Regions from separate parts of the Kitasatospora sp. NPDC089509 genome, predicted to be linked through region 4. Evidence: riboswitches for the same ligand, from Rfam matches in the RefSeq annotation. Region 4 holds a riboswitch; each other region holds the start of a gene.
The links. Region 4 has a riboswitch for cobalamin ahead of ACIP4P_RS20480 (ribonucleoside-diphosphate reductase subunit alpha). Riboswitches for the same ligand answer to the same signal wherever they lie in the genome.

Region 1: another riboswitch for cobalamin. It lies ahead of metE (5-methyltetrahydropteroyltriglutamate--homocysteine S-methyltransferase); the one in region 4 lies ahead of ACIP4P_RS20480 (ribonucleoside-diphosphate reductase subunit alpha).
Region 2: another riboswitch for cobalamin. It lies ahead of ACIP4P_RS19960 (cobalamin biosynthesis protein); the one in region 4 lies ahead of ACIP4P_RS20480 (ribonucleoside-diphosphate reductase subunit alpha).
Region 3: another riboswitch for cobalamin. It lies ahead of thiI (tRNA uracil 4-sulfurtransferase ThiI); the one in region 4 lies ahead of ACIP4P_RS20480 (ribonucleoside-diphosphate reductase subunit alpha).

Annotation. Positions count from the first base shown of each region.
Region 1 covers NZ_JBIVHS010000001.1:190,939-195,366, reverse strand. Annotated here, with positions in the region: gene metF (methylenetetrahydrofolate reductase [NAD(P)H]) at 1-57, shown strand, start outside; gene metE (5-methyltetrahydropteroyltriglutamate--homocysteine S-methyltransferase) at 123-2,438, opposite strand; cobalamin riboswitch at 2,599-2,844, opposite strand; gene ACIP4P_RS00685 (HoxN/HupN/NixA family nickel/cobalt transporter) at 3,063-4,172, shown strand; gene ACIP4P_RS00680 (cupin domain-containing protein) at 4,242-4,428, opposite strand, start outside.
Region 2 covers NZ_JBIVHS010000008.1:284,465-288,892, forward strand. Annotated here, with positions in the region: gene ACIP4P_RS19955 (cobyric acid synthase) at 1-999, opposite strand, end outside; gene ACIP4P_RS19960 (cobalamin biosynthesis protein) at 996-2,111, opposite strand; cobalamin riboswitch at 2,204-2,334, opposite strand; gene ACIP4P_RS19965 (helix-turn-helix domain-containing protein) at 2,529-3,221, shown strand; gene ACIP4P_RS19970 (hypothetical protein) at 3,380-4,428, shown strand, end outside.
Region 3 covers NZ_JBIVHS010000001.1:269,802-274,229, forward strand. Annotated here, with positions in the region: gene ACIP4P_RS01005 (bifunctional 2-methylcitrate synthase/citrate synthase) at 1-1,087, shown strand, start outside; gene thiI (tRNA uracil 4-sulfurtransferase ThiI) at 1,114-2,385, opposite strand; cobalamin riboswitch at 2,554-2,790, opposite strand; gene ACIP4P_RS01015 (short-chain fatty acyl-CoA regulator family protein) at 2,815-4,269, opposite strand.
Region 4 covers NZ_JBIVHS010000009.1:33,447-37,874, reverse strand. Annotated here, with positions in the region: gene ACIP4P_RS20490 (glycoside hydrolase family 26 protein) at 1-317, opposite strand, end outside; gene ACIP4P_RS20485 (hypothetical protein) at 457-1,380, opposite strand; cobalamin riboswitch at 1,818-1,960, shown strand; gene ACIP4P_RS20480 (ribonucleoside-diphosphate reductase subunit alpha) at 2,150-4,428, shown strand, end outside.

The DNA of each region.
Region 1 (4,428 bases), on a different contig from region 4:
TTCTCCACGGTCACCACCGAGATCTACCAGCACCTCGGGCTGCCGCGGTCGGGCTGAGCGGACCCGGAGGGCGGGAAGGGGCGGGCGCGGCACCTGGTGCCGCCCCCGCCCCTTCCCGGTGCTCAGCCCGCCAGCTCGGCCCGCAGGTGCCGGGCGGCGCCGACCAGGCTGTCCAGCGAGGCGCGGGTCTCGGTCCAGCCGCGGGTCTTCAGCCCGCAGTCCGGGTTGACCCAGAGCCGCTCGGCCGGGATCGCCGCGAGGCCCGCACGCAGCAGGGTGACGGCCTCCTCGGTGCTCGGGATGCGCGGGGAGTGGATGTCCCACACGCCCGGGCCGACCTCGCGCGGGTAGCCGGCCCCGGCCAGCTCTCCGGCGACCTCCATGTGCGAACGGGTCGCCTCCAGGGAGATGACGTCCGCGTCGAGCTCGTCGATCGCGGTCATGATCGCGCCGAACTCGGCGTAGCACATATGGGTGTGGATCTGGGTGTCCGCCCGGACGCCGGAGGTGGCGAGCCGGAAGGACTCGGTGGCCCAGTCCAGGTAGGCCGGGCGGGCGTCGGCCCGCAGCGGCAGGGTCTCGCGCAGGGCCGGCTCGTCGACCTGGACGACCGCGGCGCCGGCCGCCTCCAGGTCGGCGACCTCGTCGCGCAGGGCGAGGGCGACCTGCCGGGCGGTCTCGCCGAGCGGCTGGTCGTCGCGGACGAAGGACCAGGCGAGCATGGTGACCGGGCCGGTGAGCATGCCCTTGACCGGGCGCTCGGTGAGGTCCTGGGCGTAGCGGAACCAGTCGACCGTCATCGGGTGCGGGCGGGAGATGTCCCCGGCCAGCACCGGCGGGCGCACGTAGCGGGTGCCGTAGGACTGGACCCAGCCGTGCCGGGTGGCCAGGTAGCCGGTGAGCTGCTCGGCGAAGTACTGGACCATGTCGTTGCGCTCGGGCTCGCCGTGCACCAGGACGTCCAGGCCGGCCTTCTCCTGGAAGGCGATCACCTCGCGGACCTCGGCCTCCATCCGCTCCCGGTAGGCCGCACCGTCGATCCGGCCGGCCGTCAGGTCGGCGCGGGCCACCCGCAGCTCGGTGGTCTGCGGGAAGGAGCCGATGGTGGTGGTCGGCAGCAGCGGCAGGGCGAGCCGGGCGCGCTGGGCCTCGGCCCGCTGCGGGTAGGCCTGGGCGCGGCGGGCGTCGGCCTCGGTGACGGCGGCGGTGCGGGCGCGCACGGCCGGGTCGTGGGTGATCGGCGAGTTGGCGCGGGAGGCCAGGTCGGCGCGGTTGGCGGCGAGTTCGGCGGTGATCGCGCCGGTGCCCTCGCGCAGGCCGCGGGCCAGCAGTGCGACCTCGGCGGCCTTCTGCTTGGCGAAGGCGAGCCAGCGGGCGATCTGCGGGTCGATGTCGCGCTCGGCGGCGGCGTCGATCGGCACGTGCAGCAGGGAGCAGGACGGGGCGACGTCGACCCGCTCGGCGAGGCCGAGCAGGGTGGCCAGGGTGGCCAGCGACTTCTCCAGGTCGTTGATCCAGATGTTGCGCCCGTCGACGACGCCCGCGACCAGGCGCTTGCCGGGCAGGCCCCCGGCCGCGGCGAGGTCGTCCAGGTTGCCCGCGGCCGGGCCGGTGAAGTCCAGGGCCAGGCCCTCGACGGGGGCCTTGGCGAGCACCGGCAGGGCGTCGCCGAGGCGGTCGAAGTAGCTCGCCACCAGCAGCTTGGGCCGGTCGGTGAGGGCGCCGAGCTCACGGTAGGCGCGGGCGGCGGCGTTGAGTTCGGCCGGGGTGCGGTCCTGCACCAGGGCGGGCTCGTCCAGCTGCACCCACTCGGCACCGGCGGCCTTGAGCTCGGCCAGCAGCTGGGCGTAGACCGGCAGCAGCCGGTCCAGCAGGGTGATCGGCTGGAAGTCCTCGGCCACCCCGGGGGCGGGCTTGGCGAGCAGCAGGTAGGTGATCGGGCCGACCAGCACCGGCCGGGCGGTGTGGCCGAGCGCGAGCGCCTCGCGCAGTTCGCCGACCGGCTTGGCCGGGTTCGCCGCGAAGGCGGTGTCCGGGCCCAACTCCGGGACCAGGTAGTGGTAGTTGGTGTCGAACCACTTGGTCATCTCCAGCGGCGCGACGTCCTGGTTGCCGCGCGCCATCGCGAAGTAGCCGTCCAGCGGGTCGGCGTCGACCGCCTCCCGGTGCCGGGCCGGGACGGCGCCGACGGCCACCGAGGCGTCCAGCACGTGGTCGTAGAACGAGAAGTCACCGGTCGGCACCTCGCCGACGCCTGCCTCGGCGAGCGCGGCCCAGTTCTCCCGGCGCAGTTCGGCGGCGGTGGCCTGGAGCGCCTCGGCGGTGACCGCGCCCTTCCAGTACCCCTCGATCGCCTTCTTCAGTTCCCGGTTACGGCCCTGTCGGGGGTAGCCGTAAGCGGTCGCCACGGTCGCCGCGGCTGCGGACTTCGCTGTCAAGGGACTCTCCTTCGCGAGCCTGATTCCTCATGGTGCCCGGAGACGGCACGAAGGCGCGAAGGGGTGACGAACCGGACGGACCGCCCGTACCCGGGTACGGCTCCGCCTGGTATGTACGCCGACCCGCCCTCGAGGTCACCGGAAGGCCGCGCGCGAACACGGTCGCGCACGGACAGCGGGCAGGTCTTCGGACTCGCGGGCACGACCGTCCTCCGTGGAGACGGAGGTCGGACACCTACTGGCCGTCGCTTCCCAGACCCGTCCCGGGTCCAGTGCGTATGACGGCGGTCGTTCCCGCTCACCGCTGCGGGGCAGTCCCGGAATGGCCGATCGGACGGCTTCACCGGGTTCCCTCTTACGACGCCCCGCCTGGCGGACGGGGCGAACCAGCTGTACCGGCCACCCTAGAGGCAATCCCGCTGGGCCGGGCCAGAGAATCACTCAATCGTCCGCATGGTGAGACGACGTCACCCCGGCGGCGCTTCGTCCCCGAAGTCCCGGTTTTGCGTTATTGCAACCTTTTCGCAGCTGCGAACGCTTGTCGATGGAACGAGCGAGCCCCTACGGTGTTCCCCGCGTTCCCCGGGGGGCGCCCCCATCGAGGAGCTGGAAAGGCCTGCACGCATGACCCTCACCGAAGAACCGCCGTCATCCGCCCTGCCGCTGCCGCCCCGCTGGCAGCGCGGGGACACCGTCCGCACCGCCGCCCTGCTCGGCGTGATCATCGCGATGCACGTCGTCGCCTTCGGCATGCTGTTCGTGCTGATCGCCCCGAACCACTACACCATCGGCACCCAGACCTTCGGCGTCGGACTCGGCATCACCGCCTACACCCTCGGCATGCGGCACGCCTTCGACGCCGACCACATCGCCGCGATCGACAACACCACCCGCAAGTTGATGGCCGACGGCCAGCGGCCGGTGTCGGTCGGCTTCTGGTTCGCGCTCGGCCACTCCACCATCGTGATGGCGATGGCCGCCCTGGTGGCCGGCGGCGCCCAGATCGTCGGCACCCTGGTGGACGACCAGTCCACCACCCACCAGTGGCTGGGCGTCATCGGCACCAGCGTCTCCGGCACCTTCCTCTACCTGATCGCCGCGCTCAACCTGTTCGCGCTCGCCGGGATCTACCGGGTCTACAAGGCCATGCGGGCCGGGCAGTTCGACGAGAAGCAGCTGGAGAAGCACCTCGACGAGCGCGGCTTCATGAACCGCATCCTCGGCCGGCTCACCAAGTCGATCCGCCGCCCCGGCCAGATGTACCCGGTCGGCGTGCTGTTCGGCCTCGGCTTCGACACCGCCACCGAGGTCGCCCTGATGGCCATGGCCGGCTCCGGCGCCGCCTCCGGCCTGCCCTGGTACGCGATCATCTGCCTGCCGCTGCTGTTCGCCTGCGGCATGAGCCTGTTCGACACCCTCGACGGCACCTTCATGAACTTCGCCTACCACTGGGCGTTCTCCAACCCGGTCCGCAAGGTCTACTACAACCTCACCATCACCGGGCTCTCCATCGCGGTCGCCTTCGTCATCGGCACCATCGAGCTGGTCAGCGTGCTGCACGAGAAGCTCGACCTCACCGACCCGGTCACCGGCTGGATATCCGACATCAGCCTGGACAACGTCGGCTACCTGCTGGTCGGCATGTTCGTGGTGGTCTGGGCCTGCGCCCTCGCCTACTGGCGCTTCAGCAACGTCGAGCAGCGCTGGGCCGCCCGGGTCGACGCCGACGGCTGACCCACGACGCGCACACGATGCGTACGGGCCCGGCGGACGTGCTGTCCGCCGGGCCCGTCCCCGTATCGGTCAGCGCCGTTCCAGCTTCGTCCCACCGCGCAGGGTGATCGACATCAGGTCGCTGGGGGCGTCCAGCTCCAGCCGGTGCCAGCGGCCGCGCGGGACGACGACGGCACTGCCGGCCGGCAGCCGTACCGTCTCCTCCTCTGCGCCGTCCTCGACCGGGCGGAAGTACACCCGGACGCCGCCGGACAGG
Region 2 (4,428 bases), on a different contig from region 4:
CGGCAGCCCGGCCGCCGCCCGCGCCTTCAGCGTCGGCTCCAGGCCGCGCTCGCGCAGCCAGGCCAGGTCGGCCACGGTGGCCCGGGTGCCGGGCAGCACCACCAGGTCGGCGTCGGCCAGCTCCTCCGGCCGGGTCACCCAGCGCACCAGCACGCCCGGCTCCTGCGCCAGCGCGTCCAGGTCGGTGAAGTTGGACAGCCGGGGGAAGCGCACCACGGCCACCCGCAGCACGTCCGCCCCGAGCGGGCCGGGCCCGTCCGCCCGGTCCGCCACGGTGGACAGGTCCAGCGAGTCCTCGGCGTCCAGCCACAGCCCCGGCAGCATCGGCAGGGTGCCCAGCACCGGCCGGCCGGTCAGCTCGCGCAGCATCTCCAGCCCGGGCGCCAACAGCCGGGCGTCGCCGCGGAACTTGTTGACGAACCAGCCCGCCACGTGCCGCTGGTCCTCCGCCGACAGCAGCGCCAGCGTCCCGTACATCGCCGCGAACACCCCGCCGCGGTCGATGTCCCCGACCACCACCACCGGCAGCGCGGCGGCCGTGGCCAGGCCCATGTTGGCGATGTCCCGGTCGCGCAGGTTGATCTCGGCGGGCGACCCGGCGCCCTCGCAGACCACCACGTCGTAGCGGGCCCGCAGGTCCGCCAGGCACTCCAGGGCGCGCTCCAGCAGGACGGGCTTGCGCTCCCGGTAGTCCAGCGCGCCCACCTCGGCGACCGCCCTGCCGAGCAGCACCACCTGGCTGCGGCCGTTCGCGCCGGGCTTCAGCAGCACCGGGTTCATCGCCGCCTCCGGCTCCACCCGGGCGGCCTGCGCCTGCATCGCCTGGGCCCGGCCGATCTCGGCGCCGTCGGCGGTGACGAAGGAGTTCAGCGACATGTTCTGCGCCTTGAACGGCGCGACCCGCACCCCCTGCCGGACCAGCCAACGGCAGATCCCGGCCGTCACCACGCTCTTGCCCGCGTCCGAGGTCGTTCCCGCGACCAGCAGCGCGTTGCTCATGCCGTGCCCCTCCTCCACAGACGGATCGCCAGATGCCCCGCGACGGACGTACCCAGCGCCAGCACGCCCACCCGCCGGGACAGCGCGCAGGCCCGTTCGATGTCGTCCACCGTCACGGGCCGCAGCTCCGCCCCCAGCACCGGCCGGTGCTCCACTCGGGCAGTCGGCTCCGCACTCGCCTCCGGGCGCTCCTGACCCGGAGCCGACGGTCTCCCCCAGCCTGGCGGCCGGGAGGTGCCCCCACGCTCCGGCGCTCCCTCCTGCGTCGGTCGCTTGTCGCTCGTCGCTTTCGGCTCCGGCGCGCCCTTCGGCTCGTGCGGGTACCGAAGAGTCCCGCCCAGCCGCACGCCCACCGCGCCCGCGAACGCCGACTCGGCCTGGCCCGCGTTCGGGCTCGGATGCGCGGAGCCGTCCCGGCGCCACACCCGCCAGGCGGTCCGCGGTTCGGGCGCGGCGGCCACCGTCAGCAGTGCGGTCAGCCGGGCGCCCGGCCAGCCCGCGACGTCGTCCAGCCGGGCCGACGCCCAGCCGAACCGGGCGTAGCGGGGCGAGCGGTGGCCGACCATGGCGTCCAGGGTGTTCACCGCGCGGAAGGCCAGCAGCCCCGGCGTGCCCGCCAGGGCGCCCCAGGTCAGCGCGTTCACCACGGCGTCGGCGGTGTTCTCGGCCACCGACTCGACCACCGCGCGGGCGATCTGCGGCCCGTCCAGCGCGCTCGGATCCCGCCCGCACAGGTGCGGCAGCCGCTCCCGGGCCGCCGTCAGATCGCCCGCGGCGAGCGACCGGCCGATGGTGCGCGCCTCCCGGGTCAGCGAGGTGCCGCCGAGCACCGTCCAGGTCGCCGCGGCGGCCAGCGCGGCCCGGCCCAGGGGGTGCCGGCCGACCGTACGGTCCAGGGCCAGCGCCCCGGCCGCGACCGTGCCCACGCACAGCGCGGTGTACGCCGCCCCGGCGGCGCGGTCGTCGCGCCACAGGCGCCGCTCCAGGCGGGTCGCGGCGCTGCCGAACAGGGCGACCGGGTGGCCGCGGCGCGGGTCGGCGAACCGGGCGTCGGCGGCGTAGCCCGCGACGGCCCCCAGCGCGAAGGCGGCGGCGCGGGTCAGCGGGCGCACGGCAGCGGGTGGTCGGGGTCCGGCGGGGCAGCGCGCATCGCGTGGGTGTCCTCACTCAGGGTCCGCGCCCTGGATCGACGTACCGGGGGCGAGAGTCTCCTGGCTTCCGGGTCGGACGCACCCCCGGGCCTTCCAGCGGCTCCTGACGGACCACCGTGGCATTTCCGGGCGTGCTCCCCGGTGACAGTGGCGGGACCGCGCCGGACTCGCACCGGCTTCCTCTCCATGCCTCCGTTTGGCCCCAGGATCCCATCACGGGCCCGATCCGGGAGTCAACCGAGGTCACGGAGGGGTTGGTCACAGGAACGGCCCGCTCCGGGCCTGTGCGATCGCCCAGCGCGGCGGCGGCCCGACCGGCCCGGCTTCGTGCGTTCGGCGGCTGGGGGCGTCGCGCCGGCCGCGCCTACGGTTCGGGCCATGCGCCGCAGAAAGCCACCCGCCGTCGCCCCCGCCCCGGTGCCGTTCGCGCCCGGCGCCGCCCGCGCCCACCGGGCCGGCCTCGGGCTGACCCCCGAGCAGGTCGCCGAGGGGATGGCCGCGCACGGGGTGCGGCTGCTCCCCGGTCACGTCCTCGCCTGGGAGCTCGGCGGGTCGCGGCCCGGCGAGGCCGAGCTGATCGCGCTGGCCCGCGCCCTCTGGTGCCCCGTCGCCGAGCTGATGGACGGCCGGCCGACGAGCCTGCGCGACCACCGGCTGGCCCGCGAGCTCACCCAGGAGACCGTCGCCGAGCGGGTCGGCATGGCGCCGGCCGACTACCGGCGGGCCGAACTGACCGGCCACTGGGACGGCGAGCCGGACCAGACCCACGCCCTCGCCCAGGCCCTGGGCCTGCGGCTCACCGAGCTGGTCGAGGCCACCGGCCGCGGCGAGGCCCTCGACCGCCTCCTGCGGCAGTGCGTGACCGGCCGCTGGCAGTCCCAGCTGCGCCCGATCGCCCGCCTCGTCCCCGTCCCCGAAGCCGATCTGGCGGCCGTCCTCCCGGTCCTCCACCAGGAGCACCACGCCCCCACCTACTGGGGCGCCACGGCCGGTCCCCGCACCGCCACCCCACCCCTCACCCCCCGCTTCTGGCAGCTCCTCAGCACCCGGGACCCCGCCGTCCCCGTCTGACCCGGCCCGCCGCCTCCCGTCCCCTCCCACCCGCCGTCCCCTCCCTTCCCCTCCCGTCCCCGTCCCCCGGACGGGCCAGCCCGGTGGCCGGGGGTGCGGTGCGCCGGTGGACTGGTGCTCGAAAACCGTCCGGTGCGTGAAACAGAGCGGGGATCGAGATGCGTTGGGGAACCGCAGCCGTCGTGGCGGCCGCCGCCGCGGGGGCGGCCGTGTTGGTGATCGGCCGCCGGGCCTCGGAGCGGATGGTCCGGCCGGGGGCGGGGCCGGGGGCCGGGGGATCGGAGTCCGGGCCGGTGCTGGTGCAGAGCCTGGCGGCCGGCCGGGTCACCTTCAACCGGCGCCCCGAGAGCCTGCGGCCGGGCCGCTGGGCCGTGGAGTGGGAGGACGGCGGGCACGCGGTGGTCGAGGAGATCCTGCACCGCGACGAGCAGGGCGTCACCCGTCGGCTGGTCCGGGCCGACCGGGGCACCCTCGTCCCCGGCACCGAGGTCCGCTTCACGCCGCGGGTGCACCTGGGCGATCCGACCCGGGCGCTCGGCCTGTCCTTCACCGACACCGCCGCCGAGGGCGAGCTGGGCCCGCTCCCCGCCTGGCGGGTCGACGGCACGCGCGGCACCTGGGTGATCCTGGTGCACGGGCCCGAGGCGGACCGCCAGCAGACCCTCCCGGTCCTGCCGGTGCTGCACCGCCTGGGCCTGCCGGTGCTGTCCGTCACCTACCGCGGCGACGAGGGCGCCCCCGCCTCGCCGGACGGCCTCAGCCACTTCGGCGAGACGGAGTGGCGGGACGTCGAGTCGGCGGTGCGGCTGGCGCTCGACAGCGGGGCGGGCCGGGTGATCCTCTACGGCTGGTCGGTGGGCGCAACCATGGTCCTGCAGGCGGCGGCCCGGTCGGCCTGGGCCCAGGCGGTCCGCGGCATCGTGCTCGACTCGGTGGTCCTGGACCTCCCCGCCTCGGCCCGCCGGGACGCCGCCCGGGCGGGTTACACCGGGGTCGCCGCAGAGCTCGGCGCGCTGGCCGCGCAGGGCCGCACCGGGGTCGACCTCGCGGACTTCTCCCGGCTCGCGGAGGGCACCGACCTGCGGGTCCCGACGCTGGTGCTGCACAGCCCGGACGACCAGCTGGCCCCCTTCGGCACCGTGCAGCGCCTGGCGGCGGCCCGCCACGACGTGGTGAGCCTCCAGCGCTTCCCGGGGGCCGAGCACGC
Region 3 (4,428 bases), on a different contig from region 4:
CGACACCACCGAGATCTCCACCGTCATCCAGGAGACCAACTCCCTGACCTACCGCGGCTATCCGGTCCAGGACCTGGCCGCCCACCGCTCCTTCGAGGAGACCGCCTTCCTGCTCTGGTACGGCGAACTGCCGGACGAGGCCCAGCTGCGGGAGTTCCGCGCCCGGGAACGCGCCCTGCGCCCGCTCGACCGCACCACCGCCGAACTGCTGGCCAAGCTGCCCGAGACCTGCCACCCGATGGACGTGCTGCGCACCGCCGTCAGCTTCTTCGGCGCCGAGGACCCCACCGAGGACGACGGCCGCCCGGCCCCCCACCTCGCCAAGTCCCTGACCCTGCTGGCGAAACTGCCCACCGTGGTCGCCGCCGACCAGCGCCGCCGCCGCGGCCTGGACCCGATCGCCCCCGACCCGGAACTCGGCTACGCCGAGAACTTCTTCCACATGTGCTTCGGCACGGTGCCCGCCCCCGAGGTGGTGCGCTGCTTCGAGATCTCGCTGGTGCTGTACGCCGAACACAGCTTCAACGCCTCGACGTTCACCGCCCGGGTGGTCACCTCCACCCTGTCCGACCTCTACAGCGCCGTCACCGCCGCGATCGGCGCGCTCAAGGGCCCGCTGCACGGCGGCGCCAACGAGGCGGTGATGCACATGCTGGACGAGATCGGCGACCCGGCCCGCGCCGCCGACTGGCTGGACGGGGCGCTGGCCGCCCAGCGGAAGATCATGGGCTTCGGCCACCGCGTCTACAAGCACGGCGACTCCCGGGTCCCGATCATGCAGGCCGCCCTGGACCGGCTGGTCGAGCACTCGGCCGACCCCGAGGCCACCCGGCTGGCCGCCCTGCACGCCGCGCTGCGCCGGGCGATGCTGGAACGCAAGGGCATCCACCCCAACCTCGACTACCCGGCCGGGCTGGCCTACCACCTGATGGGCTTCGACACCCCGGTGTTCACCCCGATCTTCGTGATGAGCCGGATCACCGGGTGGACCGCCCACATCACCGAACAGCTCGCCCACAACGCCCTGATCCGCCCGCTGGCCCAGTACGACGGTCCGGGCCAGCGGGCGGTACCGGCCGCCGTGTAGTCAGGCCCGTCCGGCCCGGCCGGGGCTCAGGAGGGGACGGAACAGGTGACGGCCGGTGCCGCGTCGTCCTCCTGGCCGGGCCGCATCACCTGCACGTTCGTGAGCAGCGCCTCGACCACCTCGTCCAGGTCGAGGCGCTTCTCCACGGCCCGCAGCTGGCCCAGCCGCGCCCCGGTGCTGACCTGGGGCGGGGCGAGCAGGCTGCAGCAGTCCTCGTCCGGCAGGACGGAGATCTCCGCCGTGCCGAGCGCCCGGGCCTGGTCGATGATCTCCTGCTTCTCCCAGCCGATCAGCGGGCGCAGCACCGGCAGCGTGGCGGCCTGGTCCACGGCGGCCAGGTTGGCGAGGGTCTGGCTGGCGACCTGGCCGAGGCTGTCGCCGGTGACCAGGGCCTGGGCGCCGGTGGCGCCGGCCAGGGCGCAGGCGGTGCGCACCATCAGCCGACGCTGGGCGACCACCTGGAGGCGCCCGGCGCCCGCGACGGCCAGCTGCTTCTGGGCCTTGCCGAGGGAGACCACGTGCAGCTCGCCGGGCGGTTGGTAGCGGTTGAGCTCCCGGGCCAGGGCGTACGCCTTGTAGACCGAGGAGGGGTTGGTGTACGGCGCGCCGCTGAAGTGCACGAAGTCGCAGGCCAGTCCGCGCCGCATGGCCCGGTGCGCGGCGACCGGCGAGTCGTAGCCGCCGGACAGCAGCACCAGCGCCCGTCCGCTGGAGCCGACCGGCAGCCCGCTCAGCCCGGGGTGGCGCTCGGCGGACAGATAGGTCTCACGGTGCTCGATCTCGACGGTCAGGGTGACGTCGGGCGCGGTCAGGTCGACCCGCAGTCCGGGGATCCGCGGCTGGAGGAACGCGCCGAGGTGGCGCTCCAGCTGGGTGGAGGTCAGGGCGAAGCCCTTGTCCCGGCGCCGGACCCGGACGGCGAAGCCGGTGGTGGCGCGTCCGGCGCAGGCGTCGCCGAGCACCGTCAGGGCGTTGGCCTCAACGGATTCCAGCGTGCTGGGCACCCGCAGGGCCGGCTCGACCGCGTTGAACCCGATCACCGTGCGGGCCCGGGCCACCAGGTCCTCGACCGGCACCTGCCCGCCGAGCACGGTGATGGTGTGCGGGGTCCGGATCCAGGTCGAGCCGCCTATCCCGCGCAGCGCGACCCGCAGGTTGTCCTCCAGCCGCTGGACGAAGCGCTGGCGGTTGCGGCCCTTGAGGACCACCTCGCCGTGTTTGAGCAGCACGCAGGGCCCGTAGGGCTCGGTGGCGCCGCGTGGCGAGGGCAGCCGTGCGCCGTCGGTCAGGTGGTCCATACAGAAGTCCCAGTCGTCCCAGTGGTCCCGGTGTCGCTCCGAGCGGGGAGGACGGCGGCGCGCGCAGCGGCGTCCGGGCGGCGGTCCGACGGACGGACCCGCCGGACCGGGGGTCCGTACGAGGGCCACGCGGCCCTCCCTCGGGGCCCCGGAGCGCGCACGCCGCCGTTCGGCGTGCGCACCGGTGGCAGGTCTTCGGACTCGCGGGCCGGTCCTCCCGGGGAGGACGCCTACTGGCCGTCGCTTCCCGGGCCCGTTTCCCGGGCCCAGTGCGGATGACGGCGGTCGTTCCCGCTCACCGCTGCGGGGCAGTCCCGGACTGGCCGTGTGAACGGCGTCACCGGGTTCCCTCTTGCCTCCCCGGGAGCGCGGGGCGCCCGGTGAACCACCAGCGGATCAACCCTACAGGCGGGGCGGTCCTGCCCCGGCTCAGGCCTCGGGGCCGTCGGCCAGCACGGGGTAGGGCACCCGGCCGCGCCGGTCGGGGTCGACCAGCAGCCGTCCGCCCGCCGGCGGCCGGGCCCGCTGGGCGCAGTCCCGGCGTTCGCAGATCCGGCAGCCCAGCCCGATCGGGGTGGCCGCGCCGGGCGCGTTCGGCGCGATGCCCTCGGCGTAGACCAGCCGGTGGGCGTGGCGCAGCTCGCAGCCGAGCGCGACGGCGAACTCGCTGCGCGGCGCGCGGTGCCCGTGGCCGCCGTGCGAGACGGTCCGGGCGATCCAGAAGTAGCGCTTGCCGTCGGGCATCTCGGCGACCTGGGTGAGGACCCGGCCGGGCGAGGAGAAGGCCTCGTAGACCGTCCACAGCGGGCAGGTGCCGCCCAGCCGGGAGAAGTGGAAGTCGGTGGCGGACTGGCGCTTGGAGATGTTCCCGGCCCGGTCGGCGCGCAGGAAGGAGAACGGCACCCCGCGCCGGCCGGGGCGTTGCAGGGTGCTCAGCCGGTGGCAGACCGTCTCGAAGCCGACGCCGAAGCGGGCCCGGAGCAGCTCGATGTCGTAGCGGAGTTCCTCGGCGGCGGCGTGGAAGGCGGTGTAGGGCATCAGCAGCGCGCCGGCGAAGTAGTTGGCCAGGCCGATCCGGGCCAGGTCGACGGCCTGCGGAGAGGTGAGGTCGGGTTCGGCCGCCGCCAGCAGTGTGTCGAGCAGCGGCCGGTGCTCCAACAGGGCTAGCTGGGTGGCGAGTTGGAAGGCGCGGCGGCCGTCGGTTAGCCACGGGGAGAGGTGCAGCGCGCCGGTCGCCGGGTCGTACCGGCGCAGGTCGGCGGCCCGCCGCTGGTCCGCCTCGACCACCCGGACGCCGTGCCGCTCGGCGAGCCGGGTGGCCAGCGCGGCGGCGGTGCGGCCCGCGGTGCTGGTCGCCAGCTGGTGCGCGGTGCGCTCCGCGGCCTCGTCCAGGGCGGCGATGTGGTTGTGGTGGGCGTAGAAGAAGTCCCGGACCTCGTCGTGGGGTTCGGCCGGGCGGATGGCCCCGCCGATGGCGCCGCCACCCGGTTCGCCCAGGTCGGCGACCCGGGCGAGGGCCGCGCGGTAGCTGCGGTGCAGGGCGACCAGGGCCCGGGCCAGTTCCGGGTGGTCCCGGCTGACCTCGGTGATCTCCTCCGCGGGGACCCCGCCGCCGCAGGCCTCGTCGGCGAGCGCGGTGCGCAGATCGGTGCCGAGGCGCTCCTCCTCGGCCTCGGAGAAGAACTCCGGGTCGACCCCGAACACCTCGGAGATCCGCAGCAGCACGGCGGCGGTCAGCGGGCGCTGGCTGTGCTCGATCTGGTTGAGGTAGCTGGTCGAGATCCCCAGCTCGCGGGCCAGCTCGACCTGGTTCATGCCGTGCTCGCGGCGCAGCCGGCGGAGCTTGGCGTGGGCGTAGACCTTCCGCCCGGTGGGACGTGCCATGGGCGTGCCCTTCCCTTCCTGCCCGTTCCTGCGAAGGTACCACCGCCCCGGGTTCGCAGTATTCGCAGGAACGGGCCCGCCCTTGTGCGGAATCCGCAGGTGGGGCCACCTAGCGCCAGGGAAAAGCCGGACCGCCCGGTGGCGACTCGGCTGAGTCGG
Region 4 (4,428 bases):
GCCTCGACGTGCTGGCCGATCACCGTCCCGCCGCTCTTCCCGGTGCGGGCCTGGCTCTCCAGGTCGGTCAGGAACTGGTCGACGGCGCGGGCGTTCGGCGAGGCCCGCGGATCCCGGGCCAGCAGGTCCCGGCCCACGTCCGGCGGCAGGGTGCGTCCGGGCGCGCCCACCGACACCGGTGCGCGGGAGGGCTGTTCGACGTCGCTCCGGTCGGTCCGCCCGTCGCGACCCAGCAGCACGAATGCGCCGGTCGCGACGACCGCCCCGGCCACGGCCAGGACGGCGGGCTTGCCGCGCAGGGCACTGGGCAGCGCCACGGACCACTCCTCCGGTTGCTCGCCGGTACCGACCCCCACGGACCCAACCGGAACACGCGTACGAATGACTGCCCGAGAGCCTGTCACACTCCCCCGGCCCCCGCGAACGAATCCGCCGGGACCGGGGCGTCGGGGGAGGTCAGCCCGCCGGAGCCGGGGGCGGCGTGCCCTGCGCTCCCGGCGCGGCGGAGCCCGCGGCCTTGGCGCGCTGCAGCAGCTGGCCCTTCACGTACTCGGAGAATCCGGAGGCCGCCGCGGTCGCCGTGGCGTCGGGGTTGTTGCCGCCCTTCGCCGAGCCCTCGACCGTGAAGTAGGCGTACCGGCCGAGGCTGTTGTGGGTATTGGTGCAGCCGGGGTTGGCGCAGAAGGCCGGGGCGCCGGCGGCCGGCAGACCCTTGAGCTGGCCGGCGTAGTTCTTCATCGCGGTCTCGGCCTGGATCTTGTGATCGAAGACGGCCACGCCGACGGTCACCGCGCTGTCGCCGGAGACGTACGTCGCCCGGAGCACCTTCTGGCACCCCTGGTCACCGAGCACCTTGCCGAGCCCGCCGGTCGTCGAATTGCCGTCCCAGCACGGCTGGTCCAGCGCGACCATGGTCCGGTTCCAGGCCGCGCCGTTGATCGTCAGCTGCTGCGCGGAGAACAGCACGCCCGCGTCCTGCGGCGCCGGGTCGGTCGTGGCCTCCCAGATCGGCTTCGACGGGTCGTCCGTCTGGCCGGACTGTCCCCCCGGGCTCCCGGACGGGCTCGACGGCGTGGCCGTGGGCCGACCGGAGGCGGTCGAGGTCTGGCCCGCGACCGCCTTCTCACCGTCGTCCTTCTTGCCCTGGAGCAGCACCGCGCCGCCCGCGGCCAGGCCACCCACCACGACGACCGCGGCGACGATGCCGATCACCTTGAGCCTGCGCTTGCGCTTGCCCTCGGCCTCGTTGCGGTCCGCCAGCGCCGCCCAGTCGGGCTCGGCGCGCTGCGTCGGAACGGGCTGCGGGGGCTGGGGCTGCTGCTGCCACTGCGGCTGGGCCTGCGACTGCGGCTGCGGCGGCTGGGCCTGCGGCTGCGGCACCGGAGGAACGGGCTGGGGAAGCGGCTGCCCGGACGGCGCCACCGGCCCGTACGAGGGCGGCGGCGGGCCGAAGCCCCCGCTCGGCGGCGGCACCGGTCCCGGTACCACCGGCTGCTGATTCCGTGCGCCCCCCGGCCCGGCGGGAGACGTTCCCTGCGGCCCGTGCCCAGGTACGCCAGTTCCGTCGCTCATGCGCCCAGATCGTAGGGCATGCGCCCGACCGCCGATCCGCCCGGTGACCATTCCGTGCCGGAACCGGGACGCCGTCGGCGCGGACCGGGGCGTCCCGTACACACGACCGGGCTTCCCGGCGGCCTCACCCGGGCCTCCGGCCGCCTCTGCGAGGCCTCCCGCCAAGCGCCGCAAGGCCCCTCGCCCGACACCACCGGTCATCGCTCCAACACGCCACGCCGCACTACATGTGGTGTCGCATCGGAGAGATGCCACTACATGTATGCTCGCTTCTGCTGTCGATGCAGGGGAACCCGGTGCGAATCCGGGACTGCCCCGCAGCGGTGTGCGGGCGGCTCCAGGAGCCGCGCCGCGAGTCCGAGTACCTGCCGACCAGCGTGCGCACGGCCCTCCCGCAGAGGCCGCACAAGCACCAGTACGACCCCTCCGGGCCTCGCGGGCGGGCCGGGGAGACACCTCTCGCGACGTCGTTTGCGTTCGCGCCGTGCTCCCCTGCCCAGATCGGCCCGGGTGACCCCGATCACGCCGCCGATCGCCGCCAGGAGAGAGCGCCTTGACCACCGCTGCCTCAGTCACCCTGCCCGCCCAGGGCACCGGTACCGCCTTTGTCGACCCGACGGTCGCCGACCCCGGCGGCGCGCTCCTGCGGCTGCTCACCGACCGCAGCGTCGACCTCACCGAGGTCGACCCCGGCCATGTCGCCGCCGCCGCGCTGCGCGGCCGCCACGCCGGCTCGGACTTCGCCGAGCTCCGCGGGCTGGCCGTGGACGCCGCCGCGTCGATGATCGCCGAGGACCCCCAGTACTCGAAGCTCGCGGCCCGCCTGCTCGCCCTGGAGATCGTCGACGAGGCGAACAGCCAGGGTTCCACCACCTTCGCCGCCTCGATCGCCGTCGGCCACGCCGAGGGCCTGATCGGCGACACCACCGCCGCGTTCGTCGCCAAGCACGCCGCCGCCCTGGACGCCCTGATCGACGCCAAGGGCGACGACCGGTTCGAGTACTTCGGCCTGCGCACCGTGCAGTCCCGCTACCTGCTGCGCCACCCGATCACCCGCAAGGTGATCGAGACCCCGCAGCACTTCCTGCTCCGCGTCGCCTGCGGCCTGGCGGTCGGTGACACCGAGCAGTCCGTGCGCGAGGTGTCCGAGCTGTACGGCCTGATGAGCCGCCTGGAGTACCTGACCTCCTCGCCGACGCTCTTCAACTCCGGCACCCGGCACCCGCAGATGTCCAGCTGCTACCTGCTGGACTCGCCGCTGGACAACCTGGACTCGATCTACAACCGCTACGCGCAGATCGCCCGGCTGTCCAAGCACGCCGGCGGCATCGGCCTGTCCTACTCGCGCATCCGCTCGCGCGGCAGCCTGATCCGCGGCACCAACGGCAAGTCCAACGGCATCGTGCCGTTCCTGCGCACCCTCGACTCCTCGGTCGCCGCCGTCAACCAGGGCGGCCGCCGCAAGGGCGCGGCCTGCGTCTACCTGGAGACCTGGCACGCCGACATCGAGGAGTTCCTGGAGCTCCGCGACAACACCGGCGAAGAGGCCCGCCGCACCCACAACCTCAACCTGGCGCACTGGATCCCGGACGAGTTCATGCGCCGCGTGAACGCCAACGCCGACTGGTCGCTGTTCTCCCCGGCCGACGTGCCCGAGCTGGTCGACCTCTGGGGCGCCGAGTTCGACGAGGCCTACGTCAAGGCCGAGCTGGCCGGCAAGGCCGTCCGCACCATCCCGGCGCAGACCCTCTACGCCCGCATGATGCGCACCCTCGCGCAGACCGGCAACGGCTGGATGACCTTCAAGGACGCCTCCAACCGGGCCGCCAACCAGACCGCCCTGCCGGGCCGCACGGTGCACTCCTCCAACCTGTGCACCGAGATCCTGGAGGTCACGGACGACTCCGAGACCGCCGTCTGCAACCTCGGCTCGGTCAACCTCGGCGCCCACGTGGCCGCCGGCGCCTCCGCCGACGACCTGATCAACGCCATGGACTGGGAGCGGCTGGACGCCACCGTGCGCACCGCCGTCACCTTCCTCGACCGCGTGGTGGACATCAACTTCTACCCGACGGTCGAAGCGGGCACCTCCAACTCCCGCTGGCGGCCGGTCGGCCTCGGCGTGATGGGCCTCCAGGACGTCTTCTTCAAGCTGCGGCTCGACTTCGACTCGGCCGAGGCCAAGCAGCTGTCCACGATGATCTCCGAGCGCATCATGCTCACCGCCTACGAGCGCTCCGCCGACCTGGCCGAGCAGCTCGGCCGCCACGAGGCGTACGGCGAGACCCGCGCCGCCCGCGGCGAGCTGCACATCGACCACTTCCCGACGGCCGCCCCGCAGTGGGCCGACCGCTGGACCGCGCTGCGCGCCCGGATCGCCGAGACCGGCCTGCGCAACTCGCTGCTGCTCGCGATCGCCCCGACCGCGACCATCGCGTCCATCGCCGGCGTGTACGAGTGCATCGAGCCGCAGGTGTCCAACCTGTTCAAGCGCGAGACGCTCTCCGGCGAGTTCCTCCAGGTCAACCCGTACCTGGTGCGCGAGCTCAAGGAGCTCGGCGTCTGGGACCAGCAGACCCGTGACTCGCTGCGCGACGCCAACGGCTCGGTGCAGGAGCTCGGTTGGCTGCCCGAGGAGGTGCGTTCGCTGTACCGCACCGCGTGGGAGCTGCCGCAGCGCGCCCTGATCGACCTGGCCGCGGCCCGCATGCCGTACCTCGACCAGAGCCAGTCGCTGAACCTGTTCATGGCGGCGCCGACCATCGGCAAGCTCAGCTCGATGTACGCCTACGCGTGGAAGGTGGGTCTGAAGACCACCTACTACCTGCGCTCGCGCCCCGCGACCCGGATCGCCCA